Sediminicoccus sp. KRV36: one gene and its partner. The protein of the gene in region 1 interacts with the protein of each later gene in a pairwise test. Links are inferred from orthologs where the notes say so. Each region holds a gene or a part of one and is shown in the gene's direction. Other genes may lie near its edges.

What was found.
Region 2: the proteins of mrdA (region 1) and LHU95_RS02655 interact in binary tests that used the Escherichia coli proteins (3 or more experiments, as listed by UniProt). The link is inferred for Sediminicoccus sp. KRV36 from one-to-one orthologs.

Annotation. Positions count from the first base shown.
Region 1 is NZ_CP085081.1:3,270,715-3,286,406, reverse strand. The notes cover bases 6,048-8,955. They hold mrdA (penicillin-binding protein 2), read left to right. Parts: upstream 6,048-6,522; coding sequence 6,523-8,388; downstream 8,389-8,955. Other genes in these bases: rodA (rod shape-determining protein RodA), read left to right, coding at 8,501-8,955; LHU95_RS15535 (rod shape-determining protein MreD), read left to right, coding at 6,048-6,312. In the rest of the region: LHU95_RS15560 (tripartite tricarboxylate transporter substrate binding protein), read right to left, coding at 1-662; LHU95_RS15555 (2-isopropylmalate synthase), read left to right, coding at 972-2,552; LHU95_RS15550 (tripartite tricarboxylate transporter substrate-binding protein), read right to left, coding at 2,556-3,560; LHU95_RS15545 (rod shape-determining protein), read left to right, coding at 3,739-4,782; rod shape-determining protein MreC, read left to right, coding at 4,905-5,768; more of LHU95_RS15535, read left to right, coding at 5,893-6,047; more of rodA, read left to right, coding at 8,956-9,652; LHU95_RS15520 (cytochrome c family protein), read right to left, coding at 9,706-10,035; LHU95_RS15515 (hypothetical protein), read left to right, coding at 10,228-10,515; LHU95_RS15510 (cytochrome c family protein), read right to left, coding at 10,598-10,996; LHU95_RS15505 (response regulator), read right to left, coding at 11,320-11,703; LHU95_RS15500 (chemotaxis protein CheB), read left to right, coding at 11,976-15,572. UniProt on the Escherichia coli protein: Catalyzes cross-linking of the peptidoglycan cell wall. Responsible for the determination of the rod shape of the cell. Is probably required for lateral peptidoglycan synthesis and maintenance of the correct diameter during lateral and centripetal growth.
Region 2 is NZ_CP085081.1:550,339-566,272, reverse strand. Bases 6,787-9,936 are described here. They hold LHU95_RS02655 (PBP1A family penicillin-binding protein), read left to right. Parts: upstream 6,787-7,157; coding sequence 7,158-9,716; downstream 9,717-9,936. Other genes in these bases: LHU95_RS02660 (ABC transporter substrate-binding protein), read right to left, coding at 6,787-6,946. Also shown: LHU95_RS02690 (MFS transporter), read right to left, coding at 1-852; LHU95_RS02685 (hypothetical protein), read right to left, coding at 849-1,520; LHU95_RS02680 (oligopeptide/dipeptide ABC transporter ATP-binding protein), read right to left, coding at 1,522-2,514; LHU95_RS02675 (ABC transporter ATP-binding protein), read right to left, coding at 2,514-3,491; LHU95_RS02670 (ABC transporter permease), read right to left, coding at 3,488-4,396; LHU95_RS02665 (ABC transporter permease), read right to left, coding at 4,393-5,367; more of LHU95_RS02660, read right to left, coding at 5,372-6,786; LHU95_RS02645 (metallophosphoesterase), read left to right, coding at 10,954-11,637; LHU95_RS02640 (patatin-like phospholipase family protein), read right to left, coding at 11,647-12,861; LHU95_RS02635 (acyl-CoA synthetase), read right to left, coding at 12,908-14,524; LHU95_RS02630 (enoyl-CoA hydratase), read right to left, coding at 14,529-15,299; LHU95_RS02625 (propionyl-CoA synthetase), read right to left, coding at 15,296-15,934. UniProt on the Escherichia coli protein: Cell wall formation. Synthesis of cross-linked peptidoglycan from the lipid intermediates.

The DNA of each region.
Region 1 (15,692 bases):
CCGCCGCGAATGGCGCCGATCAGCGTCGGCGTGTTCTCGAAAAAGAGCTGCGTGTCCCCCGAGATCACCGCCTGCATTCCCGGCGCACCGCCGCGAAAGGGCACATGCGTCATCTGCAGGCCAAGCCGCCCATTGAGAAATTCGCCAAGCAGGTGGTTCGAGGCGCCAAAGCCCGAGGAGGAGAAATTCACGCGTGGGCCCTCGCGCTTCGCCCAGGCCACGAATTGCTGGAAATCACGCGCCGGATGGTCGGGGCGGACAGCCAGGGCGTTCATCACGCTGGCACTCCAGAAGACCGGCACCAGGTCGCGCTCGATGTCGAAGGGCATACGGGCATAGATGGCGGCGTTGATCGCGCAATTGCCGATGGTGCAGGCGCCCAGCGTATAGCCATCGGGTGCGGACTGCGCGGCGGCCGCCATGCCGATATTGCCATTGGCGCCCGAGCGGTTCTCCACCACCCAGCGATGCGGCAGATCGCGCGAGGCGCGCTCGGCCAGGATGCGGGCGATCAAATCCGTGGCGCCACCAGGCGGAAAGGGCAGGATGATGCGGACCGGCCGCTCGGGCTGCCATTCCTGGCCTTGGGCCTGCCCCTGGGCCTGCGCCGCGGCGGGAAGGGTCAGGAACAGGGCGCAAAGGGCCATCAGGGGGCGGCGCATGGTGTTTCCTCCGGTCATTGCTTTGCGGGCAGCTTGGCCGGGACGGCGCGCCACGTCCATGCTTGGCTTGATCGCCTTTCGCTGCCGCCTTATGGTGCGCGCATGGCGATGATGACCGCATGCTTGATGCTGTCCGCCGGGTTGTTCGCTTTTGTGCAGCGGGCCCGGTCGGTCTCGCTCGGCCTTCTTCCGCTTCGACTTTCCCGCCCCTGGGTGTGAGCTGAGGCCGCGCGCGGCCCGCACAACTCAGGGGACCCTGGTCCACCAGGGGTATTCACCGGAAAGCCTTCGAACTCTGCGAGATCACCCATGAGCATCAACCATCCCTCCTTCGGCACGCTCGACGCTGGCCGCATCATCATCTTCGACACGACTTTGCGCGACGGCGAGCAATCGCCGGGCTTCTCCATGAATCTGGACGAGAAGCTGCGCATGGCCGAGGCGCTGCATGAACTCGGCGCCGATGTGCTGGAGGCGGGCTTCGCCATCGCCAGCCCCGGCGATTTCGAGAGCGTGCAATCCATCGCCAGGCGCTTCGCCAAGGATGGTCCCGTCATCGCCAGCCTGAGCCGCGCGAATGCCGCGGATATCCTGGCCTCGGCCGAGGCGACCAAGCCCGCCGCCCGCCCGCGCATCCATATCGTGCTGGCCACCAGCGATCTGCACATGCGCGTCAAGCTGCGCATGACGCGGGAAGAGGTGCTGGAGCGCATCACCGAGAGCGTGAGCCTGGCCCGCAACCATGCGGCCGATGTCGAATGGTCGGCCGAAGATGGCTCGCGCTCTGATCTCGAATTCCTCTGCCGTTGCGTCGAGACGGCGATCAAGGCGGGCGCCACGACCATCAATATCCCGGACACGGTGGGGTACTCACTGCCGGCCGATATGGGGCTGATTTTCTCGACGCTGATGAACAAGGTGCCGAATGCGGATCAGGTGATCTTCTCGGCGCATAATCACAATGACCTGGGGCTGGCCGTGGCCAATACCCTGGCCGCCATCCAGGCCGGCGCCCGGCAGATCGAATGCACCATCAATGGCATCGGCGAGCGCGCCGGGAATGCGAGCCTGGAGGAGATCGCCATGGCGCTCCGCACCCGGCATGACGCGCTGGGCCTGCGGACCGGCATCGAGAGCAAGCGCATTTTGCGCACCTCCAAGCTGCTGGCGACCATCACCGGCTTCGACGTGCAGCCCAACAAGGCCATCGTCGGCCGCAACGCCTTCGCGCATGAGAGCGGCATCCATCAGGATGGCGTGCTGAAGGATGCCAGCACCTATGAGATCATGACGCCGGAATCCGTGGGCTGGACCACGAATTCCATCGTGCTGGGCAAGCATTCCGGTCGCGCCGCCTTCCGCGACCGGTTGAAGACCCTGGGCTATGAGGTCGGCGACAACCAGCTGAATGACGCCTTCAAGCGCTTCAAGGATTTGGCCGACCGCAAGAAGGTGGTTTACGACGAGGACATCGCCGCCCTCGTGGATGACGAGGTCGGCCGCGGCAATGACCGCATCAAGCTGACCGGCCTGAATGTCTCCACCGGCATGGGCACCAAGCCGATGGCGACCATCGCGCTTGATGTGGACGGGGCACGCCGTGATGGCATGGCCATGGGGGATGGTGGCGTGGATGCCACCTTCAACGCGCTGCGCGCCGCCTTCCCGCATGAGGTCAATCTCAAGCTGTTCGCTGTCCAGAGCGTGACAGGCGGCACCGACGCCCAGGCGCGCGTGACAATCCGTCTGGAGGAAAACGGCAAGCTCGTGGACGGGCAGGGGGCGGATACGGATACGATCGTCGCCGCCGCGCGGGCCTATGTGCACGCGCTGAACAAGCTGCTGGTGAAGCGGGAGCGGACCGAGCCGCCCCCGGTCGCGGCCGAGTAAGCCTCACTCGACCCGGATATTGAGCCGGCGAATGAGTGCCGCGTAGAGCGGGGTCTCGGTCGCGATCTGCCGCTGCATCGCGGCCGGCCCCATTTCGGGCGCCGAGAGGGAGAGTGCATCCAGCCGCTGCCGCGCGGCGGGGGCGGCAAAGACCTCCGCCGTGGTGCTCGCCAGGGTCGCCAGCACCGCGGCTGGGGTGCCCGCGGTGGCCGAGGCGCTGAACCACCCGGTCACCACCACGCCGGCCAGCCCCTGCTCGGCGAAGCTTGGCACCTCGGGCAGGGCCGGCAGCCGGGCGGTGGCGGTCACGCCCAGCGCCCGCAACTGGCCTGACTGGATATGCGGCTTGGCGGAGGCCACCGTGTCGAACATCAGGTCGATATTGCCGGCCAGCAGGTCGGGCACGGCCTGGCCGCTGCCGCGATAGGGGACATGCGTCATGGTCACGCCCGCGCGCTCGGCGAAGATTTCGGCCGCCAGATGCGCCATGCTGCCATTGCCGAAGGAGCCGTAGCTGAGTGCCCCCGGCCGGGCGCGCGCCCGCTCCAGGAAGGCGGCCAGGCTGGCCGGGCCTCGCGCCGCATGGACCACCAGCACATAGGGTGTTTCAGCCAGCAGGCTGACATGGGCGAAATCCGCCACGGGATCATAGCCGAGATCGGGCAACAGGGACGGGTTGACCGTGAAGCTGACATTGGTGCCCACCAGCAGGATGTGCCCGTCCGCAGGCCGCGCGCGGGCCACGGCGCGCGCGCCGATGGCCGTCGCCGCGCCGGGGCGGTTCTCGACGATGAAGCTGCCGCCCAGCCGCTCCTGCAGGCCCTGCGCCAGGATGCGGCCGAGAATGTCGGTGGCACCACCGGCGGCATAGGGTACGACCAGTGTGACTGTCCGCGCCGGATAGGCGGTCTGGGCGCGGGCTGGCGCGGCTGGAACGAAAGCGCTCAAAGCGGGAGTGCCGAGGGCGAGTCCGCTGAGCAGCGCAGCGCGGCGGGTGGTCATGGTCATCGGGGCATCCTCCAGGATGGCTTTGCGCCGGTTCAGCCGGCGATTATCCCCAATCATGCCACGGCCGGCGCGGCCCTGGCGAGGCGGCGCGCGCGCAACGGGTTGCCCCAGGGGACACTTGGGGCTAGGGGTCCCTGTCTCAGACCACCCCATGGCCACCCTCTGGAAGGCTCCCCGCATGTTCTCTCGCCTGTTCGGCTTCCTCTCCGCCGACATGGCCATTGACCTCGGCACCGCGAACACACTCGTTTACGTGAAGGGCCGGGGCATTGTGCTGAACGAGCCGTCTGTTGTCGCGATTTCCGACAATCGCGGCCGCAAGCAGGTGCTCGCGGTCGGTGAGGAGGCGAAGCAGATGCTGGGCCGCACGCCCGGCAACATCGCCGCCATTCGCCCCCTGCGCGACGGCGTGATCGCCGATTTCGAAGTGGCGGAGGAAATGATCAAGCATTTCATCCGCAAGGTGCATAACCGCCGCAGCTTCACTTCGCCGCTCATTATCGTCTGCGTGCCTTCCGGCTCGACCGCGGTGGAGCGCCGCGCCATCCAGGAAAGCGCCGAAAGCGCTGGCGCCCGCAAGGTCCTGCTGATCGAGGAACCGATGGCGGCCGCGATCGGCGCCGGCCTGCCCGTGACCGAGCCTTCGGGCTCCATGGTCGTGGATATTGGCGGCGGCACGACGGAAGTGGCCGTGATTTCGCTGGGCGGCATTGTCTATGCGCGCAGCGTGCGCGTGGGTGGCGACAAAATGGATGAGGCGGTGATTTCGTATATTCGCCGCACCCACAACCTGCTGATCGGCGAAAGCTCGGCCGAACGGATCAAGATGACCATCGGCGCCGCGGCCCCTCCGCTGGATGGCGAGGAAGGCCCGCTCACCGAGGTCAAGGGCCGGGACCTGATGAACGGCGTCCCGCGCGAGGTGCTGGTCAGCCAGCGGGAGATTGCCTATTCGCTGATGGAGCCAGTCACGTCGATCGTGGATGCGGTGAAAGTGGCCCTTGAGAATACGCCGCCCGAACTGGCGGCCGATATCGTGGACAAGGGAATTGTCCTCACCGGCGGTGGGGCCCTGCTGTACCGGCTGGATGAAGTGCTGCGCGATGCGACAGGCCTGCCCGTTGTTGTGGCAGAGGAGCCGTTGAATTGCGTGGCGATGGGCACTGGCCGCGCCCTGGAGGAGCTGAAGCGGCTTCGCCAGGTGCTGACTTCGATGTATTGAGAGCTACCGAATCACTCTTCGATCCTGTTGTGTAGTCCTGAGCATTTTTCTCCGATACGGCTGGATATGCCGTGGCGGAAATGGTCTCAATCCCTCGATGGGCCCCATGGGGCGGAGATGCCGTGATCCGTCTGAGTATCCCGCTGAGACAGGCTTTAGCCCGGCTTTCCCTGCCGGTGCTGATCGCGGCCGCCTTCGGCATCATGCTGCTGGGCAAGGCGGATGCGCTGCTGATCGAGCGCATGCGGATGTCCTTGGCGGATGCTCTGGCACCCATCTGGGGCGCCGTGCAGGAACCTGTCTCCGCCGTGCGTGATGCGGTGCAGGAGGGTGAGGCGCTGTGGAACATGCGGGCCGAGAATGCCCGCCTGATCGAGGAAAATGAGCGTCTGCGCCGTTGGCAAGCGACGGCCCTGGCCCTCGAGGCCGAGAACGCGCTCCTGCGCCGCCAGCTCTCCTGGGTGCCGGACCCCGCCCCGCAATTCCGCACGGCCCGCGTGGTGGCGGATGCGGGCGGCACCTATGCCCGCGCTGTCCTGCTGGCGACGGGCCCGCAACACAATGTGCGCAAAGGGCAGATCGCACTGGATGAGCGCGGCTTCGCAGGCCGCGTGACGGAGGTGGGCAGCCGCTCCGCCCGCGTCCTGCTCGCGACGGACATCAACAGTCGCGTGCCGGTCACGCTGGAAACCAGCCGGGCACGGGCCATCATGGTGGGCAACAACGCGGCGCGGCCAAGGCTCCAGCATTGGCCTGAGGGCACCTTGCCGCGCGAAGGCGATCGCGTCGTGACCAGCGCTCAGGCGGGCGCCTTCCCGGCCGGGCTGCCGGTCGGCGTGGTGCGCTGGACAGAGAGCGGCGCCGTTGAGGTGGAGCTTTTCGCGCATCTGGAGCGGCTGGATGTGCTGCGGCTGTTTGATTTCGGGCTTTCCGGGATCTTGCCGCCGGAATCCGTGGCCCGGCCCGAGCCGCGCGGGCGGCGCTGACCGCATGGTCTCCAAGGGCCGGCCGGAGCCGCCCATGGGCTTGCTCCAGCGCCTGGATGCAGCTGCGCGCGCGGGATTTCCGGGACTCTTTACCGCTTTCCTGATCATTTTGGCAGCGGTCCCCGTGGGCCTTCCCGGGATCATCGGCGCCGTGGCGCTGCCCTGCATTTTCTTCTGGACGATCTTCCGTCCGGCTGCCATGCCCGCACCCGTGGTGTTCTTTCTTGGTCTTTTGCAGGATCTCCTCTCCTTTGCCGCCCTCGGGACGGGGGTGCTGACCCTGCTCATCCTGCATGGGGTGACGCTGCGCCTCCGCGATTTCCTCGTGCGGCAATCCTTTCTCTCGGCCTGGGTGGTGTTCAGCGCCTTCGCCGCCGGGGCTGGCGCGCTGGGCTGGGCGCTGCAGGCTGTGCTTGGCTGGATGTTGCCGCCGGCAGCGCCGGGATTGCACCAGTTCGGCATCGCGGTCGGCCTCTACCCGGCCTTGGCCTGGGTGCTGGCGCGCCTGCACACGGCCATGCGCCGGGCGGAGACGGCACTGTGAAGATGCCGCGCATCTTCCGTCGCACGAAAGGCGGGATTGAGAATTTTTCGATGCGTCACGCCGGGGGCGTGCGGTCATGAAGATGCCGCGCATCTTCCGTCGCTCGAAAGGCGGGATTGAGAATTTTTCGATGCGTCACGCCGGGGGCGTGCGGTCATGAAGATGCCGCGCATCTTCCGTCGCTCGAAAGGCGGGATTGAAAATTTCTCAATGCGCGGCGTCAAGCGGGAGGAAGAGGAGCGGCGCTCCGTCTTCACCCGCCGCGCCTTGCTCATGGGCGGCACGCAATTGGGGGCCTTTGGCTTCCTGGGATACCGCTTGCACAAGCTGCAGGTGGAACAGGGTGAGCGCTACGCCACGCTGGCCGAGGAAAATCGCCTCTCCGCCCGGCTGCTCTCGCCACCGCGCGGCCGCGTGCTGGACCGCAATGAGCGGGTGGTGGCTGGCAATCGCCTCAACTGGCGCGCGCTGCTGGTGGCCGAGCACACGGCCGATGTCGGCGCCACGCTGGAAACCTTCAGCCGCATCGTGCCGCTGGCCGACCATGAACGCGCCCGGGTGGAGCGGGATGTCCGCCGCCGCCGCCGCTTCGTGCCCGTGATCGTGCGCGAATTCCTGACCTGGGAGGAGATGGCGCGGATCGAAGTCAACGCGCCCGACCTGCCCGGCATCCTGATCGATGTCGGCACCACCCGGATCTACCCCGAGGCCGAGCATCTGGCCCATATCGTCGGCTATGTGGCGCCACCCGCCGAGCGCGACATGGATGGCGACCCACTGCTGCAATTGCCCGGCATCCGTGTCGGGCGCTCCGGGATTGAGCGGCATCACGACCAGGTGCTGCGAGGCCGCGCCGGCGCTGTGCAACTCGAAGTGAATGCCGTGGGCCGCGTGATCCGCGAACTGGACCGGCGCGAGGGCATGCCCGGCCAGGATATCGAGATCAGCGTCGATACCGAATTACAGAAGACCCTGCGCGGAAAGATTGAGGAAGGCACCTCCATCGTCGTCATGAATGCACGCAATGGCGAAGTGCTGGCCATGGCAAGCCAGCCCAGCTTCGACCCGAATGTGTTCAATTCCGGCGTCAGCGGCGCGCAATGGCGGCAATGGACGGCCAACCGCGCAACACCCCTGATCAACAAGGCGACCAACGGCCTTTACGCCCCGGGCTCGACCTTCAAGATGGTGGTGGCGCTGGCCGGGCTTGAGGCGCGCGTCATCAGCACAGGCGAGCGCGTCACCTGCCCCGGCCATTTCGACCTGGGCGAGAGCCGGTTCCATTGCTGGAATCGCAGCGGTCATGGCGGCGTGGAAATGCGCACCGCGCTCAAGGTCAGCTGCGACGTTTATTTCTACGAACTGGCCAAGCGCCTGGGCATCAACCGCATCGCCGCCATGTCACGGCGGTTCGGCCTCGGGGTGGACCTCGACATCGAGTTGCCGGGCACCCGCCGCGGCCTTGTGCCGACGCGTGAATGGCGTGAGGCGCAGGGGCGGGGCTGGGCCTTGGGCGACACGGTGGTGCATGGCATTGGGCAGGGCTTCTACCAGCTCACTCCGCTCAGCCTGTGCACAATGACGGCGCGGCTGGCCACGGGCCGCGCGATCCAGCCGCATCTGACGCGCAGCATCGGCGGCCGCCCGGTGCGCGGCAGCCGGCCGGAGGACTGGCCCAGCATGGGTATCCCCGACCGTGACATGCGCCTCGTGCGGGATGCCATGTGGGCGGTGGTGAATGAGCCTGGCGGCACGGCGCTGCCCTCCCGCCTGCCGGGCGGCTACGGCATGATGGCGGGCAAGACCGGCACCACCCAGGTGCGCCGCGTAACGCGTGAGCAGCGCGAGCGGGGCTTCCATGTCAGCCAGGTGCCGCGCGAATGGCGGCCACATGCCCTGTTTGTTGGGTATGCGCCGCATGACAATCCGCTTTATGCGGTGAGCGTGATCGTCGAGCATGGCAGCTCGGGCTCGGGCACGGCCGCCCCATTGGCGCGGGATGCGCTGGTTGAAACCTTCAACCGCTTCCGCCAGACGCCCGGACCACGCGTGGCGGATGTGGGACGCGGAACATGAAGGCGGCGCCGGATGCTCCAGGGTTGCGCCGCGGCGCGCTGCGCCCGTGCATGGTCGGCCAGGGCATGGCGCAAGCCTGCAACCTGCCCGCGCACCGAACGAGGGCAGCATAATGTCCACCGTCTTTGAGAAGCGCCTGCTCACCGGTGATCGTGGCGCCGGCATTCTCCAGAAGCTCTGGCAGATTCCCTGGCTTTTCGTCTTGCTGCTCTGTTCCGTGGCGGCGGTGGGGTATGTCGCGCTCTATTCGGCCGGCAGCGGCAATCCTGATCTCTATGCCACGAAGCACGCGCTGCGGTTTGGCTTCTGCCTCGTGCTGATGCTGTGCATCGGCTTCGTGGATATCCGGGTGATCGCGAAGCTTGCGCCGCTTGGCTATCTGGGGGGCGTCGGGCTGCTGGTCTTGGTGGCCTTGCATGGCGAAGTGGGGAAGGGGGCGCAGCGCTGGGTCGATTTGGGGCCGCTGCAGTTGCAGCCCTCGGAATTGATGAAGATCATGCTGGTCCTGGCCTTGGCCGCCTGGTTCCATCGGGCGAGTTGGGACAGGGTGGGCAATCCGTTTTTCCTGGTGATCCCGGCGGTGCTGACGCTGGTGCCGGTGGCGCTCATCTTCAAGCAGCCCAATCTCGGCACGGCGCTCATCACGGCCGCGCTGGGTGGTGCCATGTTCTGGGCGGCGGGCGTGCGCTGGTGGAAATTTGCCGCGATCATTGGCGCGGCGGTGGCGGCGGCGCCCATCGTCTATGAGAATTTGCGCGATTATCAGCGCGCCCGGATCACCACCTTCCTTGATCCCGAATCCGACCCGCTGGGGGCCGGCTACAACATCATCCAGTCCAAGATCGCGCTGGGCTCAGGCGGGTTGTGGGGCAAGGGGTTTTTGCAGGGCACCCAGGGCCATCTGAACTTCCTGCCGGAGAAGCAGACGGATTTCATCTTCACGATGATTGCCGAGGAATTTGGCCTGGTGGGCGCCATGGGCACCCTGGCCCTTCTGATGAGTGTTGTGGGGTTCTGCTTCCTGGTCGCCCTGCGCTGCCGGCATCAATTCGGCAGGCTGCTCGCGATCGGCCTGGGAACCAATTACTTTCTGTACATCTTCGTCAATGTCGCCATGGTCACGGGCAGCATTCCTGTGGGCGGTGTGCCGCTGCCGCTGATCAGCCATGGTGGCAGCGCCATGTTGACGACGATGATAGGTTTTGGCCTGCTGATCAGTGCCTGGGTGCATCGCGACGCGGAATTCGGCCCAGCGCAGGACTGAGCAACGGGCCCAAAGGGTCGGCGTCAAGGCCGACCCTTTGGCCGCTTCCCGGCTTACTGGGCTGTGCTGGCGCGCTCGAGATAGGCCAGCAGGTCATTCAACTGCTGCTCGTTGCGAATGCCGGCGAAGGACATGGAGCCTGCGGGCACCACGGCCTTGGGGTCGGTCAGATAGGCGCGCAGGTTGTCCACGTTCCAGACCAGGCCCTCACCGGCCTTGGCCCGCATCGGCGCCGAATAACGGAACGCCTCGATCGAGCCGGCCGGGCGGCCCCACAGGCCGTACAGATTGGGGCCCACGCCATTGCGGCCACCCTGATTGATCGTGTGGCAGGCGCGGCACTGGTTGAATACCCGTGCCCCTGCATCAGCATCCTGTGCCATTGCGCCACTCAGCGGCGCAAGCGCCAGGGCTGCTGCCGCCATCATCCAAACCCGCATCGAACCATTCCTCCATGCATCTAACTTACCCTCCCTTAATGGGCATTCCTGACCTTCCTGCAATACCCTGACAGGGGTGGCAAGGGCGGCGTGGCCGTCATAAGAGAGCCGGGTGTTGGGGCAGTGGCGGAGAATATGTTGGACGGTCCGGGCGTGATGGCGGATTTTTTCGCCTCCGGTCGCGTGGCCGATCTGATTCTGCTGGTGCTGTTGCTGGAGGGGGTGGCCCTGGGCCTCTACCACAGCCGAACCGGGCGAGGCGTGGCGCTGGCCGCAGTCCTGCCCTTCCTGCTGGCAGGGGCCGCCTTCGCGCTCAGCCTCCGGGCATCGCTGACAGGCGCTGGATGGCCGCTGGTTGCGCTGCCCCTGATCGGCGCGCTCGCCGCCCATCTGTGGGATCTTGCGACGCGCTGGCGGCGGTGAAGCCCTCACCCAGGCAGGAATGCCCGGGTGAGGACGTGGCCACAAAACTTCACCAGGAGTGGCCGGGCACGCCCGTCGGTGGCTACTGGCCGCCGACCGAGCGCAGATAGGCGATCACGTCGCTGATGTTCTGCGCATTTTCCTTGAAGCCTGGAAAGGACATGGAGCCTGCCGGCACCACCGCCTTGGGGTCGGCCAGATAGGCGCGCAGATTGGCTTCGTTCCAGACCAGGCCGGCCGTCGCGCGCTCGCGCATCGGCGCGGAGTAGCGGAAGCCCTCGATCGAGCCGGCCGGGCGGCCATAGACGCGATACAGGTTGGGGCCGACGCCGTTGCGCCCGCCTTCATTCGGCGTGTGGCAAACGCGGCACTGGTTGAACAGGCGCTGGCCGTTTTCGACCACGCCCGCCGGCGCGTCCTGTGCCACGGCAGCGAGGGGTGAAAGCGCCACGAAAACGGCGGCGAACATCATGGAGCGCATGCTTGGAAACTCTCCTCAGGGTGGCTGCCGGACGAAGACCGTGCCGGGCTGTCGGAATAACGCTCGGAAATGCGCTGCGACAACTTTCGGCGGCATGACGTTTGCGCAACCCGCGGCTTCCGGGGGCGCCGGGTTACATGACCGGCCGGCGCGGCGCCATGTCGGTGACGCGCGCAATCTGCCGAGGTCCGGCCGAGCGCGTGCTCCCCCAAGGCGTGCGCGATCTGCTCCGGAGTGTCCCTCGGTTGCGGCGCAACGCCCGGCGCCCGCCCTTTGGCAGGACGCGGAGGTGATGCTTCGTGCCATGGGCCTCGGCCCGGGTATCAGGGGTTCTGCGGGCCAGCTGCGCCCATGGCCGCCGCGGACATGGTCACCTGCGCAATCGCCAGCTCCAGCTCCAGCTCCGAGAAGGGCTTGCGCAGCTCAGCCACCCCGCGGGACAGGATCGCCCGATGCGTTGGGGCGCCGCTCATCCAGATGTGCGGGATGAAGCCATCCCGCAGGATTCGCTCCACGGCGGAGATACCACTGCCGGCACGCAGTCGCTCATCGGCCAGGATCAGGTCCGGCCGGGCTTTGCCGGCGGCCGCCACGGCGCCCTCCTCGGTACCCTCCACGGCCGTCACCTCATGCCCCATGGCCGCGAGAAGCTGCGCGAGCAACATCCCGATCACCACCTCATCCTCGATGATCAGCACCCGAAGCATCAGGCTCCTCCGCTCCCCGCCTGAAGAGCTGGGGCTTGCCGCCAGGCACGCGGCAACATTCCGGAATGGTATCACCCTCATGCCCAAGCTCCCAGATGTTGCCTCACGCCTCCTGTCAGGTGAACTGCAGGCAAGGCCCATGTGGCTGACGTCGGAACTGGCTGACGCCCACGATACATTTCTGGCCTGAATATTCACGCGTGCGGGCCGAATGATGATAAGTGGCTGAATGGTTGGGCGCAGCAGTGCTCCGCCAGAACCAGGAGCGTGCCGTGCCAGCCATCGCACAAGACTCTCCGGGCAAGGCTCTGTCCATCATTGCCATCGGCGCCTCGGCCGGCGGGCTGGAGGCCAGTCGCCGCTTCCTGGATGCCTGGCCGAAGCAACCGGGATTCGCCTTCATTCTGGTGCAGCATCTCGACCCGATGCATCCCAGCCTGCTGGTGGAGCTGCTGGCCACACACACATCTCTGAACGTGCTGCAGGCCACCGACGGAGCGGTGATCGAGGCCGAGCATCTCTACATCATCGCGCCCGGTACAACGCTGGGAGTGCGGGCCGGGCGGCTTGTGGTCTCACTCCCCACGGAGCGGCATGGCGCGCGGCTGCCCTTTGATGTGCTGCTGCGTTCACTGGCTGCGGAACCCGATGCGGCGGGCAGCATGGCCGTTGTGCTGTCGGGCACTGGCGAGGATGGCACAAAGGGCGCCCTGGCCCTGCGGGCAGCGGGCGGCTTCGTGCTGGCACAGGAGCCGGCCGAGGCCGGCTTCGGCGGAATGCCAGGTGCTGTCATCGCCGCCAATGCCGTAGACTTGGTGCTCCCCGTGGCCGCCATGGCTGAGGCGCTGGTGGCGCGGTCGTTGCAGCGCCAGCCCCGACCCTCCGCGCGTGCCGCGGAGGATCGGTTGGCGCGGATCGTGGCGTTGCTGCGGCAGCGCGGAGCCACGGATTTCAGCCTCTACAAGCCAGGCACGCTGCGCCGCCGGATTGAGCGCCGCATGGGGCTGGCCGGTACGCCCGGACTGGAAAGCTATCTCGCCCTGCTCGAAGCCGATCCCGCCGAGGCCCAGCATCTGGCAAAGGATCTGCTGATCCATGTGACCGCCTTCTTTCGCGATCCAGAGGTGTTCGCGCTACTGGCCGAGCGCGTCATCCCCGACATGCTCGCCTCGCACCCGGCCGGCCAGGCCTTGCGAATCTGGGTGGCCGGTTGCAGCACGGGTGAGGAAACCTGGTCCCTGGCGATCCTGTTTCGTGAAGCGATCGCAGCCGCGGGTCAGGATATCCGGCTGCAGATCTTCGCCTCCGACAAGGATGCCGATGCCGTGGCGACAGCCAGGCAGGCGCGTTACCCCGCCGTGATTGAATCCGCCGTCTCGCCCGCGCGGCTGAAGCGCTTCTTCACGCGTGAGGATGATGCCTGGCTGGTCAATGGGGAACTGCGCTCCCTGGTGGTGTTCACCGTCCAGGATGTGCTGGCGGACCCGCCCTTCTCGCGGCTTGATTTCATCTCCTGCCGCAACCTGCTGATCTATCTCCGGCCCCAGGCGCAGGCGCGCGTGGCCGCGTTGTTCCGCTTCGCACTGCGCCCGGGCGGCATCCTGCTGCTCGGCGGCTCGGAGACCCTGGGCGCCAATGAAACAGGCTTCGCCGTGGTGGCGAAGGCCGAGCGCATCTGGCGGCGCCATATGGGTGACAGCCCGGCCAATCATGGCCTGGATTTCGCGGCATTCGCCACAGTGCCACGCAGTGCAACGCCGCCTCGGCCGATGAGGATGGCGGAGCAGTGTCGCCGTATTCTGGACCAGCATTATGGCCCCGCCGCCGTGCTGGTGGATGCGCAGAATCGATGCCTGCATTCGCTGGGTCCCACGGACCGCTATCTGCTGCATGCGTCCGGCGCCGCCACCCAGCAACTCCTGGCGATTGCGCGGCCTGGACTCAGGGCGCGATTGCGATCCGCCTTGGCCGCGGCGCGTGAGCCTGGCCGCGCATGTCTGCGCGATGACAGGCGGAATCCGATCATCGATATCCGGCAAATCCTCGATCACGGTGAAATGCTGCTGCTCGTCTGCTTCATTGAAGCGCCCCCTGCCGTGTCTTCGCCGGGCCGGCCCCCTGCAGCCCGAAACCAGCCACGCATCGCCGTCCTCGAGCGCGAGCTGGAGAGCACGCGTGCCGAATTGCATGGCGCCATTCAGGACCTCGAAGGTGCGGCCGAGGAGCAGCGCGCGCTGAATGACGAGGCGCTCTCGGTGAATGAGGAATACCAGTCCACCAATGAGGAGTTGCTGACCTCCAAGGAGGAGCTGCAATCGCTGAACGAGGAATTGACCGTGCTGAACGGCCAACTCCAGGAAACGCTGGAGCACAGCCGGACCACCTCCAACGATCTGCAAAACGTCCTCTACAGCACTGAGGAAGCAACAATTTTCCTGGATGCGAATTTGCATATCCGGTTCTTCACGCCGGCCACACGCGCGGTGTTCAGCGTGTTGTCCGGCGATCTCGGCCGCCCGCTGGCGGATCTGCGCTCGCTCGCCACGGATGCGGCCCTGCTGGAGGATGCGGCGGCTGTGCTCGCGGGCGCGGCACCCCGCATGCAGGAGATCACGACAGCTGAGGGCGCCTGGTTCAATCGTCGCGTCCTCCCCTATCGCGCGCAGGATGCGACGGTGGCGGGTGTGGTCATCACCTTTGTGGACATCACCGAACGCCGGAAGACAGCCGCCCTGCTGGAGGAGGCGACGCACCGCGCGGAACAGGCGAGCGCCGTGAAGTCACGCTTCCTGGGGGCTGCCAGCCATGACCTCCGCCAGCCGCTCCAGACACTGACCCTGCTGCGGGACCTGTTGGCGAAGATCGTGGAGGGTGATGAAGCGCGCAAGCTCGTGGCGATGCAGGCCCCCACACTCGCCGCGATGGCGGGGATGCTGGATACGCTGCTCGACATCAACCAGATCGAGACCGGGACGCTCAAGGCCAACCCCATCGCCTTCTCCATGGATGGGCTGCTGGACCAGCTGCGTGAGGAGTTCAGCTACCTGGCCGCCGGACAGGGGCTGGATCTGCGTGTCGTACCGTGTGGACTCAGCATCAGGAGCGACCCACGGCTGCTCGACCAGATTCTGCGCAACCTTCTGTCAAACGCGCTGAAATACACGCGGGAGGGCCGCATCCTGCTGGGCTGCCGGCGCCGCGCAGGCCTGCTCCGCATCGAGGTCTGGGATACCGGGATCGGCATTCCAGAAAAGGACAAGAAGGCGATCTTTGACGAGTACCATCAGCTCGACAATGCAGCGCGCGAGCGGGAGCGCGGGCTTGGCCTTGGGCTTGCCATCGTGCAGCGGCTCGCCGTGCTGCTGGGGCATGGCCTGGACGTGCAATCCAGGCCTGGACGAGGCTCCGTCTTTTCGATCACGGTGCCGGTCTGCGGGGCGGCTGCCATCCTGCCGGTACCGGCCACGCTGCCTGCCAGCATGCATCGGACCGGGGCCATCCTCGTCGTGGAGGATGATGCCGCTGTCCGTGATCTGCTGGTGCGGGTGCTGACGGCGGAAGGGCATGCCGCCATCGCGGCGGCGGATGGTGAGGCTGCACTCGCGCTGATCGCGCGCGGCGCCATCCGCCCCGAAATCATCCTGGCGGATTTCAACCTGCCCAAGGGTATCAACGGGTTGCGGCTTGGCGATTTGTTGCGGGAAAGATTGGGCATGGCCGTGCCGATCATCATCCTGACCGCAGATATCTCGACTGAGACGCTGCGTGGCATCGCCGAACGGAATTTTCTTCGGCTGCACAAGCCGGTGCGTGCCGCGGATCTCACCGCCCTGCTGCAACGCCTGCTCAGCGAAGCCGCGTCGGGCTGATCACCAGCGGCCTCATGGCCCCGGGCGGCGCAAGGGGTGGAGCAACGCAACAGCTGCGCATCCGCGGCGGCCCTCTGCCATCACGCGGGAGCGCGCGTCGCCTTGGCGCAAAGATCACAT
Region 2 (15,934 bases), 2.7 Mb from region 1 along the record:
CGGCAGCAGCAGCATCGCCCCCATGCCGACCCAGCGCATCGAGGCCCGGCCGCCCGCCACATAGAGCCCGGCACGCGCCGCCACCTGCAGCGGGCCATGCAGCGCCACCAGCAGGATCACGCTGCCCTCGGGCAGCCCGGCCTCGCGCAGCAGGGGAACCAGATGCGCGCCGAGCCCGACGCCGATGAAGGCATGCGCGGCAAAGCAGAGTGCCAGGCCCCAGAAGGCCGGGCGGCGCAGCGTGCGCGCGAAGGCGTCCTCGCCGCGGTTGCGTTGGGGGGGCATGGCCGGCGCGGCGCCCGCGAATTGCCACCAGGCCACCAGGGCCGGCAGCAATTGCAGCCCGGCCAGCGCCCAGAGCGCCCCCCGCCAGCCCATCACTGAAATCAGGGCGGCCACCAGCGGGATGAAGATGGTTCCGGCGAAACCCGTGATGAAGGTGATGGCGGTGATGACGCGCATCGGCTGCCGCGCCAGCGCGACCACCACCGCCATGGCCGGCCCCCAGAGCGCTGTGGCATGGGCGATGCCCAGCCCGAACCAGAGCAGGTAGAACATCCACAGCTGGTCCATCACCGCCCAACCGGCCAGCAGGGCGCTGCCCAGCACGCTGCCCCAGGCCAGGGGCGCGCGCCCGCCATGCCGGTCCACCCAGCGCCCCACGGGAATCGCCAGGATGCCGGACATGAGGATGCCCAGGGTGAAGGCGCCATTGATTTCTGCCCGGCTCCAGCCGAGCTCGGCCTCCATCGGCTGGACCATCAAGGCGAATGGAATGAACAGCGTGCCCCAGCCGATGGTCTGGGTCAGGGCGGTGCCAAGGGTCAGCGCGCGATCGGAGATGCGGTTCACAACGGGATGAGGATGCCCCGATCCGCGTGAAAGCGCGAGAAGGCCGCGGGCGAGAGCCGCACGTCACGCTGTTGCGCCACGCCGATGCCCGAGGGGTTGTGGAAACGCCAGCGCCCGGCCTCATCCGCGCCGAAGACCAGCACCAGGTGGCCGCCCTTGCGCGGCGGCTCCACCTCCGGCGTGCGGATCGCGGCATGGACGGACGCGATGTAGAATTCGCCCCGGCCAAGGGCGGGCATGGGCTCGTCCAGCACGATGCGCGCGGCGATGCCGCGGTCATTCAGCCAGCGCACCGCGCCCGCATAGATCAGCCCCCGGATGAAGCCACCCGGTTCCTCGACATACCCGCCCAGCGGCTGCACGGCGCGGCGCAGATCATGGATGGTCAGGCTTTCGCCACGCGCGGCCATGGCCATGCGCAGGCAGGCCATGCCGCAGAGATGCTCGGCCCAGCGGGCATATTCGGCGGCGTCCGCCGCGCCGGATTCGGCCCAGCGCGGGTCGGTCGCGGCGTCGCGCCCGTTCAGGAAAGCCTCGACCAGCTCCGGCGATTCCCACTGCGCGAAATAGGGCGGGATCATCGTGCCGGGCGGCGCGGCGGGTGGCTCATGCGCGCAGCCGGCCAGCGCGGCTGCGCAGAACCAGCGGCGGGGCAAGGCCGCGCGCATCTCACCCGTTCAGGTGGCATGCCGAGAAATGCCCGGGCGCGATTTCGCGCAGCTTCGGAACCTCGGCCCCGCAGCGCGGCATCGCATGCGGGCAGCGCGGGTGGAAATGGCAGCCGCTGGGCGGATTGAGCGGGGAGGGAATTTCACCCTGCACCACGGCGAAGACCCGCTTGCGCGCCTCGATCCGCGGCACGGCGGAGAGCAGCGAGGCGGTGTAGGGATGGTTAGCGCGGGCAAAGACCTCCTCGCTCGGCGCCTGTTCCACCACGCGGCCGAGATACATGATCACCACGCGGTCGCTCAGATGCTCCACCACGCCCAGATCATGGCTGATGAAGAGATAGGTGAGATCGAGCTCGGCGCGCAGCTGCATGAAGAGGTTGAGGATCTGCGCCTGGATGGAGACGTCGAGTGCCGCCACCGCCTCGTCGCAGACCAGGAATTCCGGCTTCACCGCCAGTGCGCGGGCGATGCCAATGCGCTGGCGCTGGCCGCCCGAGAATTGATGCGGGTAGCGCTTCTTGAAGGCGGGATCGAGGCCGGCGCGGCGGATCTGCTCATCCACATATTCATCGAAGCCGGAGCGCGTGGTGATGCCATGCACCAGCGGCGCCTCGCCCACGATATCCTGTACCTTCATGCGCGGATTGAGCGAGGCGTAAGGGTCCTGGAAGATCATCTGGGCGCGCAGCTGCGCCTCTTTCTTCGCGGCCCCGGTCAGCGCGTTCACATCCGTCCCGCGCCACAGGACAGTGCCTTCGGAGGGCGGCAGGATGCCGGCGACCACACGGCCCAGCGTGGATTTGCCGCAGCCGGATTCGCCCACCAGCCCCACCACCTCGCCCTTGCGGATGGAGAGGTTCACGCCGTCCACGGCATGGACGATTTCCTCGCGGATGGGAGCCCCCAGCCGCTTGGCGATCTTGCCGGCGAAGTCGAGCTTCTTCTCGAAGCGCTTCGTGATGTTGCGCAGCTCGATGATCGGCGTGTCCATCAGGCCGGCACCTCATCACGATGCGGATGCACGCAGCGCGCGTGGCGGCCGGGCAGCAATTCCTCCAGCGTCTGTTCCGCGCGGCAGGCCTCGTCCGCGCGCGGGCAGCGGGCACGGAAGGCGCAGCCCACGGGGAGGTTCAGGAGGGAGGGCGTCATGCCGGGAATCTGCCGCAGCGGCTCGCCGCGCTTGTTGCGGCTGGGGACGGAGCCGATCAGCCCGTGGGTATAGGGATGCAGCGGCCGGTCCAGCACCTCGGAAACCGGGCCGTCCTCGACCACGCGGCCCGCATACATCACGGCGATGTCATCCGCCAAACCCGCGACGACGGAGAGATCATGCGTGATCCAGATCAGGCTGGTGCCGGTATTGGCGGCGAGCTTCTGCACCTCCGCCAGGATTTGCCCCTGGATGGTGACGTCCAGCGCCGTGGTGGGTTCATCCGCGATGATGAGTTCCGGCCGGTGCAGCAGCGCGATGGCGATGGCCACGCGCTGGCGCATGCCGCCCGAGAATTGATGCGGATAGGATTTCAGCCGTTCATCGGGCGATGGGATGCCGACCATGCCGAGCGCGTCGCGCGCCCGCTGGCGGGCTTCGTCCTTGCTGACCTTGTCATGCGCCAGCACCGTCTCGATCATCTGGGTATCCACCCGGAGCACCGGGTTCAGCGTCATCATCGGGTCCTGGAAGATCATGGCGATGCGGTTGCCGCGCAGGCTGCGCATCTCCTCCTCGCTCAGCCGGGCGAGATTGCGGCCCTGGTAGAGGATTTCCCCCTCCACCACCCGGCCGGGTGCATCCACCAGGCCAATGATGGAAAATCCCGTGACCGTCTTGCCCGAGCCGGACTCCCCGACCAGGCCCATCACCTTGCCGCGCCCCACGGTGAAGCTGACGCCATCCACCGCCTTCACGACGCCGGCGCGGGTGAAGAAATGCGTCCGCAGATTGCGGACTTCCAGCGTGGCGCTCACTTCTTCAACCTCGGGTTCAACACGTCCCGCAGATGATCGCCCATCAGATTGATGCTGACGATGGTCACCAGCAGCGCGATACCCGGATAGAAGCTGATCCAGTATTTCCCGCTCAGCATGTACTCGTAGCCATTGGCGATCAGCAGCCCGAGCGAAGGCTCCGTGATCGGCACGCCGAGGCCCAGGAAGGAGAGTGTCGCCTCCAGCGCGATGGCGCGGGCGATCTGGATGGTGCCGACCACGATCAGCGGCGGCAGGCAATTCGGCAGCAAATGCCGGAACAGGATGCGCGAGGTGGGCAAAGCGAGGCATTGCGCGGCTTCGATGTATTCGCGCCGCCGCTCGACCAGGGCGGAGCCGCGCACGGTGCGCGCATAATAGGCCCATTCGACGACCACCAGCGCGATCACCACATTCGTGATGCCCTTGCCCAGGAAGGCCAGGATCATGAGTGCGGCGAGGATGGTCGGGAAGGAGAGCTGCAGATCCACCACGCGCATGATCAGGCTGTCGGTCTTGCCGCCGGCATAGGCCGCCAGCAGCCCCAGCGAGGCGCCCACCAGGCAGGCGATCAGGGCTGAGCCGACGCCCACCGTCAGCGAAATGCGCAGCCCGTAGATGATGCCGGACAGCATGTCCCGCCCCTGGTCATCCGTGCCGAGCCAATGGACCATGCCACCACCACCCACCGCGCCCGGTTCCAGCCGGCCATCCATGATGTCGAGTTGCGCCAGGTCATAGGGGTTTTGCGGCGTGATCCAGGGCGCGAAAATCGCCAGCAGGGCGATGATGGTGAAGACCAGCAGCCCGCCTACCGCGATCTTGCTGGCGAAGAATTCCGAGACGAAGCGGCGGAAGGGGGTTTCCTCCCGCACCGCCACGGGAGGCAAAGCCAGGTCGCTCATGCCTTGCCCTCCAGCCGCACGCGCGGATCGAGTGCCGAATAGAGCAGGTCCACGATCAGGTTGATGGTGATGAACATCACCACGATGATCAGTAGATAAGCGACGATTACCGGCCGATCGAGAACGTTGATGCTGTCAATGATGAGCTTGCCCATGCCCGGCCAGGCAAAGACGCTCTCGGTCACCACGCTGAACGCGATGGTGGAGCCCAGCTCCAGCCCGACCACGGTGACCACCGGGATCAGGATATTCTTGAACACATGCACGAAGGTGACGCGCGCCGGGGACAGCCCCTTGGCGCGGGCGAATTTCACATAATCCATCAGCATGGTCTCGCGCACGCCCGAACGCGTGAGGCGGATCACCAGGCTGATCTTGAACAACGCCAGATTCACCGCCGGCATGACGAGGTGCGAAAGCCCGTTCGCCGTGAGGAAGGACCATTGCAGCCCGAGCAGGCTGGCTGTGTCCCCGCGGCCGGTCGAAGGCAGCCAGCCGAGCTGGACCGCGAAGACCATGATCAGCATCAACCCCACCCAGAAGGTGGGCAGCGAGAAGCCGAGGATGCTGCCCGCCATGATCACCTTGGAGCCGGCGCTGTCGGGCTTGAGCCCCGCATACATCCCCAGCGGCAGGCCGATCAGGATGGAGATGAACATGGAGCCGAAGGCGAGTTCCAGCGTCGCTGGCATCTTCTGCAGGATCAGCTGCAGCGCCGGCTCGTTATAGACGAAGCTGCGGCCCAGATCGCCGTGCAGCGCGCGCCAGACAAAGACCGCATATTGCTCCCACAGCGGCAGGTCGAGGCCCAGAGCCTGGATGGCGCGCTCGCGCTCCATCTGGTCGGCATCGGGGGAGATCAGGATTTCCACCGGATCACCCACCGCATAGACGCCGACAAAGACGATGATGCTCATCGCGATCAGCACGAGGACGGATTGGGAAATGCGCCGCAGCAGATAGGCGGTCATGGCCCTAACGTGCCGTGGCGGGGCGGATATCCTGGGCCCGCGTCAGCTCATCCGTCCGGGACGCGTGCTGGAGGGTGCGGCGCATCGCCCAGATATTGGTCTGGATGTAGAGCGGCACGATGGCCGCATCCTCAAAGGCGGCGCGCTGGGCCGCGATCAGCAATTGCTCGCGCCGCGTGTCATCAATTTCGCGCAGCGCCACGTCCAGCTGGCCGTCAATCTCGCGATTGCTGTAGCGGCCGCGATTGCTCGCCCCCCAGCCGCGCTCGCGATCCGGTGTCGCGATCAGGTTGCGCAGCGGGTGGGAGCCTTCGGGGTTGGAGCCCCAGCCGATCAGGAAGGCGGAGAATTCGCCCCGGCCGGCGCGGGCCACGAAGGTGGTCCAGGGCTGCGCCTCAACCGCCGTGCGCACGCCAAGCCGCGTCCACATCTGGCCGATCGCCTGGATCACGCGGCCGTCATTCGGGTAGCGGTCATTGGGGCCATGCAGGGTGATGCGGAAGCCCTGCGGGAAACCGGCCTCGGCCAGCAGGCGGCGCGCGGCTTCGGGATCTGGGCGCTGCGCGGGGAAATCCGGGATGTAGGAAAACACGCCCGGCGGGAAGAATTGCGCCGATGGCGTGCCGGCCCCCTCCATCACCCGCTCCACGATCGCGGGGCGGTCAATCGCCATGGAGAGGGCGCGCCGCACCCGCACATCCCGCAAGGGGTTGCGCGGCAGGGGGCGGCCTTCCTGGTCGGTCACGAAGGGCGAAGCCTCGTCGCGGTGGTGGTCGAAGCTGAGATAGATCAGCCGCAGGCCCGTCACCTCGCTCATGGCCATCCGCTGGTCGCCGCGCAGACGCGTGAGGTCAGCCGTGGGGACCTGGTCAATGAACTCGACATCGCCGGCCAGCAGAGCGGCCGTGCGGGCGCTGTCATTGGTGATCATGCGGTAATTCACGCGGGCAAAGGCCGGGCGCTCGCCGAAATACTGGTCATTGCGCTCGAACTCGATGCGATCGCCCATGCGATGGCTGACCATGCGGTAGGGCCCGGTGCCGATGGCGGCGCGGCCGGCATTGAAATCCTCGGTCGTGACGCCCTGATGCGTCTCGCGGTCGAGGATGTAGAGGTTGGTCATGTCCTGCGGCAGCAGCGGATAGGGGCCATGGGTGGTGACGCGCAGCGTGTGGCTGTCCACCACCTCGACGCTGCGCATCGGGCGCACGAAGGCCGCGAAGCTCGATGGGCTGTTGGGCACATTGGGCACACGCTGAAAGGTGAAGGCCACATCCTCGGCGGTGAATTCGCTGCCATTGTGGAAGCGCACGCCACGGCGAAGCTTGAATTCCCAGACATCGGGGGCGATCGCGGTCCAGCTCTCGGCCAGGCCCGGCGTCATGCGCGACTGGCCATCCGTGTTGATCAGCCGGTCAAAGATCATGCCTGCCACGGCATTGTTCGGCGAGAGTTGATGGAAATGCGGATCAATCGACGTGACCGGCGCCCCCACGGCCATGTTGAGGTTCTGCGCGGAGGCGGGCGCCACAAGCGCGAGCGCACCCAGCAGGGCAAAGGCGCGAGACATCCAGGCCATTCAGTTCTCTCCGATGGAGCCGCAACGGGAAGCGACCTGTGTAGCAGCAAGATTACGCGGCGAGCTAGGTGGGCTTCATCTTTCTTGCGCGGCTCCGGCGGCACACGCCCAAAGCCGCCGCAGAAGCCCGGATTCCTGCCGCATTGCCCCGCATTTTCGAGCCTGTGCAGAAGGGGCGGGATTGTTGCGCATTCTGTGCTAAACGCCCCGCATGAACGCGCCTTCGCCCGCCATTGAAGCCCCGATCGTCCCGCCCCGGCCGGACAAGGTCGCCCCCCCCAAGCCGCCCAAGCGCCCGCCCTTCCGGCTGTTTGGCGGCTTCATCCGCTCGCTCTTTATCCTGGCCGCCGTCGTGCTGCTGGGGGGCGCCGTCGCCGCCTATGGGTTGTATCGCAGCCTGGAGGCCGGCCTGCCCGATTACCGCTGGCTGGCCGATTACTCACCCCCGCAGATGAGCCGCATCTACGCCGGCGATAGCCGCCTGATGGCCGAACTCGCCGCCGAGCGGCGCGTCTTCGTGCCCATCGAGGCGATCCCGCGCCGCCTCCAGCAGGCCTTCATTTCCGCCGAGGACCAGAATTTCGAGAGCCATCGCGGCGTGGACCCCATCGCCGTGCTCCGCGCCGTCATCACCAATCTGGAGCAATATGGCACTGGCCGGCGGATGGTCGGCGCTTCGACCATCACGCAGCAGGTCGCGAAGAACATGCTGGTCGGCAGTGACCGCACCGTGCTGCGCAAGGCGCGGGAGGCGCTGCTGGCGATCCGGCTGGAGAACGCCCTGCCGAAATCCCGCATCCTGGAAATCTACCTGAACGAGATTTTCCTCGGCGCTCAGGCCTATGGCGTGGCCGCAGCCGCCCAGGCCTATTTCAACAAGGCGCTGGAGGAGCTCACCATCTCGGAGATGGCCTTCCTGGCCGCCCTGCCCAAGGCGCCGAACAACTACAATCCGCTGCGCTTCCCCGACCAGGCCCGCATTCGCCGCGACTGGGTGCTGGACCGCATGCTGGAAGACCGCGTGATCACCCCGCAGGAAGCCGCGGCCGCCCATGCCGAGACCATCCTCGCCCGCCCTCTGCGCCGCCCCGAAGTGGTGCCGGTGGGTGGCCATTTCACCGAGGATGTGCGCCGCGAGCTGATTTCGCGCTTCGGGCAGGAGCAGACCCAGGGGGGCGGCCTCGTCGTCCGCACCAGCCTCGATCCGGCGCTCCAGGCGGCGACCGAGGTGGCCCTGCGCAACGGCCTGCTGGCCTTTGACCGCCGCCGCGGCGGCTGGCGCGGGCCGCTGGCCAAAAGCGCGCATGCCCCGGCCGAATGGCTGCCCGCGCTGGAGGCTTTCGGCCGGCCGCCGGGCATCCTCCCGGAATGGCGCCATGGCGTCATCCTGGAAATCCGCGACCGCGAGGCGCGCGTCGGCTGGTTCGAGCGCGCCCATCTGCGCGCCCCGGCCGAGCCGCGCACGGGCACCATCCTGCTGGAGGATCTCGCCTGGGCGCGCCCCGTGATCCCGAGCCAGGGCACGCAGCCGGTCCGGCTGGGCAACCCGCCCCGCCGCATCGGCGATGTGCTGGCGCTCGGCGATGTCGTCATGCTGGAGCCGGCGCCGGCCGCCGCCGCCCCCGCCACGCCGCCCCGCGCCGGCGCTGCCGCGCCGCGGGCCGATCGGGTGCTGCTGCGCCAGATCCCGGATGTGGAGGGGGCCGTCGTCGCACTCGACCCCAATACGGGCCGTGTCCTCGCCATGTCCGGCGGCTGGAGCTATGAGCGCAGCCAGTTCAACCGCGCGAGCCAGGCGATGCGCCAGCCTGGCTCCTCCTTCAAGCCTTACGTCTATATCTCGGCGCTGGAGCAGGGCATTCCGCCCAACCAGCGCTTCCTCGACGGCGGGGTGGAAATCGCCACGCCGCAGGGCGTCTGGCGGCCGGGCAATTACGGCGGCGGCTCCAGCGGCGGCTATGTGACCATGCGTTCTGCGCTCGAACGCAGCCTCAACCTCGTCACGGTGCGGATCGCGCAGGAGGTCGGCATGGAGCGCGTCAGCGAGACCGCCGGCCGCTTCGGCGTCATCGAGAACATGCCGCGTTTCCTCTCCATGAGCCTCGGCGCGGGCGAGACGACGGTGCTGCGCCAGGCGGCCGGCTATGCCAGCTTCGTCAATGGCGGGCGGCGCGTGGAACCCACGCTGATCGACTCCGTGCAGGACCAGCGCGGCCGCGTCATCTGGCGCAGCTCCAACCGCGATTGCGGCGCCTGTGCCGCCGGCCCGGAGGGCGGCCCGCCGCGCTTCACCGATAATCGCCGGCAGATCGCCGATCCCATCGCCGCCTTCCAGATCACCAGCATCCTGCAAGGGGCCGTGCAGCGCGGCACCGGCGGGCGGGCCGGCGCGGGGCTGAACCGCCCGATCGCCGGCAAGACCGGCACCACGGATGACTACAAGGATAACTGGTTCGTCGGCTTCACGCCCGATATCGTGGTGGCCGTCTGGATCGGCTATGATGATCCGCGCAGCCTCGGCCAGGGTGAGACGGGCGGCACCAATGCCGCGCCGATCTTCCGCGAGGTGATCGCCGCCGCGCTGGCCGGCAGCCCCGCCGTGCCCTTCCGCGCGCCGCCCGGCGTGGCCCTGGTGCGCATCCAGACGGATCGCGGCGAGACCATTCTCGAGGCCTTCCGCCCGGGCACCGAGAATGCCGCCACCGTGCCGACCGAAATGGGCTCCGGTGCCGCCGCCCGGGTGGACAGCGGACTCGGGGGGCTTTACTGAGCCCCCATGCGCGCAGACGCCCTCCAGCTTCAAGAGCAGATCACCGCCTCGGTGACCCTGCTGAGGAGGCATCTTTGACTGGGATGCTTCCCTCATTCGCCTCGCTGAACTGAACGCGAAGGCCGAAGACCCCGCCCTGTGGAATGACGCCACCGAGGCCACCAAGCTGATGCGCGAACGCGGCCGGCTGGTGGAACAGGTGGAAGGCGTGCAGCGCCTCGAACAATCCGTGGCCGATGCCCTCGAACTCATCGAGATGGCCGAGGCCGAAAGCGACGCCGCGACCGCCGATGCCGCCGTGGCGGATCTGGTCAGCTTCGCCGCCGAAGCCAAGCGCCGCGAGATCGAAAGCCTGCTCTCGGGCGAGGCCGACCCGAATGACGCCTACCTCGAAGTGAATGCCGGCGCCGGCGGCACCGAGGCGCAGGACTGGGCGGAGATGCTCATGCGCATGTACATGCGCTGGGCCGAGCGCCGGGGCTACAAGGCGACGCTGACCGAGCAATCCGAGGGCGAGGAGGCGGGCATCAAATCCGCCACCCTCCAGGTCACCGGCCCCAATGCCTTTGGCTGGCTGAAGACCGAGACGGGCGTGCACCGCCTGGTGCGCATCAGCCCCTTCGGCGGCAATGACAAGCGGCAGACCAGCTTCGCCAGCGTCTATGTCTATCCGGTGATCGACGACAAGATCGAGATCGAGATCAACCCGGCCGATATCAAGACCGACACCTTCCGTGCCTCGGGTGCTGGTGGGCAGCACGTCAACAAGACCGAATCCGGCGTGCGCTTCACCCATATCCCGACCGGGACCGTCGCGGCCTCCACGCAGGACCGCTCGCAGCACCGCAACCGCGTCATAGCGATGGATATGTTGAAGGCGCGCCTCTATGAGCTGGAGCTGCGCAAGCGCGAAGCCATCAGCGATGGCATCGAGGCGGGCAAGACGGATATCGGCTGGGGCCACCAGATCCGGAACTACGTGCTGCAGCCCTACCAGCTGGTGAAGGATCTGCGTTCAGGGCTGGAGAAGGGCAATCCCTCCGCCGTGCTGGATGGCGATATTGACGACTTCATGGCCGCCGCCCTGGCCGCGCGCGTGGGCAATACACGGTCGGATGCAAGCGCCAGCGCGCGATAGCCAGGGCCGCTGGCCCTGGCCCCTGGCAGAGCGGCAGCCTGTGGGGCTGCCTCAAGCCTCCCGCAGCTCCGACGCATGAGGTGGCTGAAATCGCCGGCGGTGCTTCCCACAGGGACGCGCATCTATGCGATTGGCGACGTCCATGGCTGCGCGGACAAGCTGCGGGCCCTGCATGAGCTGATCCGCGCGGATCTGAAGGAGAACCCCACCTCCGGCGCGCGGCTGATCCACCTGGGCGATTTCATTGACCGCGGGCCGGATTCCGCCGGTGCGCTGGACGCTGCCATGGGCTTCGACGCCTGCCCCGTCATCAACCTGTGCGGCAATCACGAGGCCACGCTGCTCGCCGCCCTCGACGGCGATGCGCCGAGTGCGACGGACTGGATGTATTACGGGGGCCGCGAAGCCCTGGTGAGCTGGGGCATGGCCGAATACGCGCCGCGCGAAAGCTGGGCCACGGGCATTCCCGCCGGGCACCAGCAATTCCTGCGCGGCCTGGCATTGAGCCACCGCGTCGGCCCCTATTTCTTCGCCCATGCCGGCGTGCGTCCGGGCATCCCGCTCGATGCGCAAGCGCCCGACGATCTGATGCGCATCCGTGGCGCCTTCCTCGACAGTGAGGCGGATCACGGCGCCTTCATCGTGCATGGCCACACGCCGGTGCGCGAGCGCGTGGCGGATCTGCGCGAGAACCGCGTCAACCTCGACACCGGCGCCGTCTTTGGCGGGCCGCTCACCTGCGGCGTCTTCGAGGAAGACCGGATCGGGCTGATGACCGCCTGACGGGGACGTTCAGGCAGGTGGGCGCTTCACCCAGATATCCCCGCGCAGCATCCGCTCCCGTCCATATTCGAACAGCGGCCGCATATAGGCCTGATCGAAGGGCAGTCCGTAGGGGACGGTGAAGTCATCCCGGATGAAGGCCAGGTTGTAATCCACCCGGTCCCGTTCGGCCGCGAAGTACATCCGGATGATGTCGTTATAGCCCGAGGCCGCGATCATCGAGCCAACGGCCCGCCCGACAATGCCGAGCGTGCGCCGATTCACCTCGCTGCCCTTGGGTTCGAGGCGCGCGTTGCGGATGATCCACGCCCGGGCCGGGGCGGTAGGCAGGCGTTGGGCGATGCGCTGCCGCCGCAAATCCCCCACGCTGGCCGGATAGAGGAAGGCCTGCGCGAAAACGCCGCCATCCACATGCAGTTCCTGGTGCGGAACGCCGGCCACATTCACATCGAACAGCACGGGCGCGAAGGCCCCCGGAATCGCCGCCGAGGCGAGCATGATGCGCCGCACCGTATCCAGCGCGCGCGGATGGCCGCTCTTGGCGATGGCACCGATATTCCAGATCACCGGCCGCTCGGCATCGAGGTTGGTGGTGCCGATCAGCAGCAGCCGCCCGGAATCATAGCCGCGGGCGATTTCGGCCAGCATCTGCTCATTCACATAACGGGAGATGGTGCGAAACAGCGGGCTGTTATCCGCCATCGCGTCATCGAAGATGGCGGCGGTGAAGTATCGCTGGTTCAGGATGTCGGCCAGGGTGATCTCGGTATAGACGCTGCGCAGCGCCGCATCCGAGGAGCTGCCGACAAAGGCGAAGGGGGCGGTCAGTGCCCCCGTGCTGACGCCAGTGACCAGAAAGAAATCCGGTCGGGTTCCAAGCTCGGACCAACCCACGAGCATGCCGGCGCCAAAGGCCCCATCCTCCCCACCGCCGGAAATGGCGAGCAGGTCCAGCTCCGGAAAGGCAGCGCCAGGTGCGAGGCCGCGCCTGGCCATGTTGCGCTGCATGGCGGCAACGAATTCCTGCTGCAAGCCCAACTGCCCGGCATGCTCCGTCGGGAAGAAGCGCTCATTGGGCAGGCCCAGCACCGTCACCTGCGGGCGCTGCGCGGAGGGCACCGCCGGCAGCCGCGTCGGCAAGGCGCATCCGGCCAGCGCCAGGGGCGCACTGGTCGCCAGGAGTGCCCGGCGGGACAGGGCAGGGGGACGGGGCAGATCAGCCATGAGGCATCTTCTCACTTGTGGACGTTGATGGATGGGGCGGCGCGCCTCACCGGATGCCGGCGCGCAGCACGTGTTTCTGGATCTTGCCCGTGCTGGTCTTGGGCAATTCGGTGAAGACCACGCGCTTGGGCGCCTTGAAGCCGGCCATGAGCGTGCGGCAATGGGCGATGATCTCGGCCTCGGTCGCGTTCATGCCAGGGCGCAGCTCCACAAAGGCGCAGGGCACCTCGCCCCATTTGTCATCGGGCTGCGCCACCACGGCCGCCAGCGCCACGGCCGGATGCTTGTAGAGCGCATCCTCCACTTCGATGGACGAGATGTTTTCACCGCCCGAAATGATGATGTCCTTGGAGCGATCCCGCAACTGGATATATCCATCCGGATACTTCACCGCGAGATCGCCCGAGTGGAACCAGCCACCGGCGAAGGCCGCATCCGTCGCGGCGGGTTCCTTCAGATAGCCCTTCATCACGACATTGCCGCGGAACATCACCTCGCCCATCGCGACGCCATCGGCGGGGACGGGCTGCATGGTGGCAGGGTCCATCACATCCAGCGCCTCCAGCGGAACGTAGCGCACACCCTGGCGCGCCATGAGCTTCGCCTGCTCGGCGGCGGGGGCGCGATCCCACTCCGCGTGCCATTCATTGGTGACGGCGGGGCCATAGACCTCGGTCAGGCCATAGACATGCAGCACGGCGAAGCCCGCCGCGCGCATGGCCGCCAGCACGGCTTCCGGCGGTGGGGCGCCCGCGACGACGAAGGTGACCGAGCCCGGCAAGGGGCGCTGCTCCGCCGCCGGGGTCGCCAGCAGCGTGCCCATCACGATCGGCGCACCGCACATGTGCGTGACACCATGCTCCGCGATCAGCGACCACATGATGGGGCCGCGCACGGCGCGCAGGCAGACATGCGTGCCCGCCATCGCCGTGATGGTCCAGGGGAAGCACCAGCCATTGCAATGGAACATCGGCAAGGTCCAGAGATAGACCGGATGCCGCGCCATCCCGGCCGAGAGCACATTGCCGATGGCCAGCAATTGCGCACCGCGATGATGATACACCACCCCCTTGGGCTTGCCCGTGGTGCCCGAGGTGTAGTTCAGCGCAATCGCATCCCACTCATCGGCCGGCATCGGCCAGGCGAAGGTTTCATCGCCCTCGCCCAGCAGCTCCTCGTAATCCTGGCCGCCGAGCGTCTCATCCGAGGGCGCCTCGCTGTCATTCACCTCGATGATGGTGGGCTTGTTCGCGCATTGCACGAGGGCCGCGCGCAGCACGGGGATGAATTCGCGATCCACGATGACGATCCGCGCTTCGCCGTGATCCAGGATATAGGCGATGGTCGCGGCGTCGAGGCGCGTGTTGATCGTGTTCAGCACACAGCCGGCCATGGGCACGCCGTAGTGGCATTCCAGCATGGCGGGCGTATTGGGCAGGAGGGCGGCCACCGTGTCGCCGCGCCGCAAGCCGCGCAGATGCAGCGCATGGGCGAGCTTCACGCTGCGCAACCGCAACTCGGCATAGGAGCGGCGGATGCGGCCATGGATCACCGCGACATGGCCAGGAAACACTTCGGCCGTGCGTTCGAGGAACAGCAGCGGCGTCAGCGGCTGGTGATTGGCGGCGACGCGCGGGAGGGCATCGTAATCGGAAGCGGCCATGGGGTTACCTGTCCTGCCAATGGGGCGCGCGCTTGCCGAGGAAGGCGCCGATACCCTCCTCCGCGTCGGCGGCCATCATGTTCTCGACCATCACGGCGCTCGCCGCATCATATGCTTCGGCCAGCGGCATGCCGCATTGCGCGTTGAAGCCGCGCTTGCCCAACCGCACCGTAACGGCGGAGCGCGCGGCGATGCTGGCGGCCAGCGCCAGCGCCTCGGCCCGCGCATCCTCGGCCACGCGGTTGATCAGGCCGAGCGCCTTCGCCTCCTCGGCCGAGACCATCCGGCCGGTGAGCAGCATTTCCATCGCGGCCTTGCGCGGAATGGCGCGCGCAACGGCCACGGCGGGCGTCGAGCAGAACAGCGCGATATCCACGCCCGGCGTGCAGAACCTGCTGGCCGGCGTGGCCACGGCCAGGTCGCAGCTTGCCACAAGCTGGCAGCCGGCGGCGGTCGCGATGCCCTCCACGGCGGCGATGACCGGCACAGGGTGGTTCACCACCTGCTGCATCACCTGGCTGCACAGGGCCATGGTGCGCGCATAGAAATCGCGCCCGCCATCCGCCTCGGCACGCGCCGCGGTAAGCTCCCGCAGATCATGGCCGGCGGAGAAGGCCGGGCCATGCGCCGCCAACACGATGCAGCGCGCATCCACGGCCGCGTGCAGCGCGTCGCGCAGCGCTTCCAGCATGGCGATGCTGAGCGCGTTGCGCGCGGCCGGACGATCCAGCGTGATCAGCGCCACGCCGTTGTTCTGGCGCTCCGTGGTGATCATCGGCCCAGCACCCCCTCTTTGAGAACATGGGCAATTTCGTCGAGGATCATCGGGTCATCAATCGTCGGCGGCACCACATAGGCCTCGCCATCGGCGATCTTGCGGATCGTCGCGCGCAGGATTTTCCCGGAGCGCGTCTTGGGCAGGCGCTGCACCACACGGGCTTCCTTGAAGGCGGCAACGGGCCCGATGCGCTCGCGCACCAGCTTCACCAGCTCGCGCGCCACCTCCTCGGGGTTGCGCGCCGCACCCGCCTTGAGCACGACAAGACCCAGCGGCGCCTGGCCCTTCAGCGCATCGGCGATGCCCACCACTGCGCATTCCGCCACATCAGGGTGCGCGGCCAGCACCTCCTCCATGGCACCCGTCGAGAGGCGATGGCCGGCCACATTGATGATGTCATCCGTGCGGCCCATCACCCAGACGAAGCCCTCCGCATCCACCATCCCGGCATCCGAGCTGTCGTAGTAACCGGGGAAGGTGGAGAGATAGGCCTCGCGATAGCGTTGCTCGGCATTCCAGAGCGTGGGGGCGCAGCCGGGCGGCAGGGGCAGCTTCACCACCAGGGCACCATTCTCGCCGCGCGGCACCTCATTCCCCTCGGAATCCAGCGCGCGCACGTCAAAGCCTGGCGT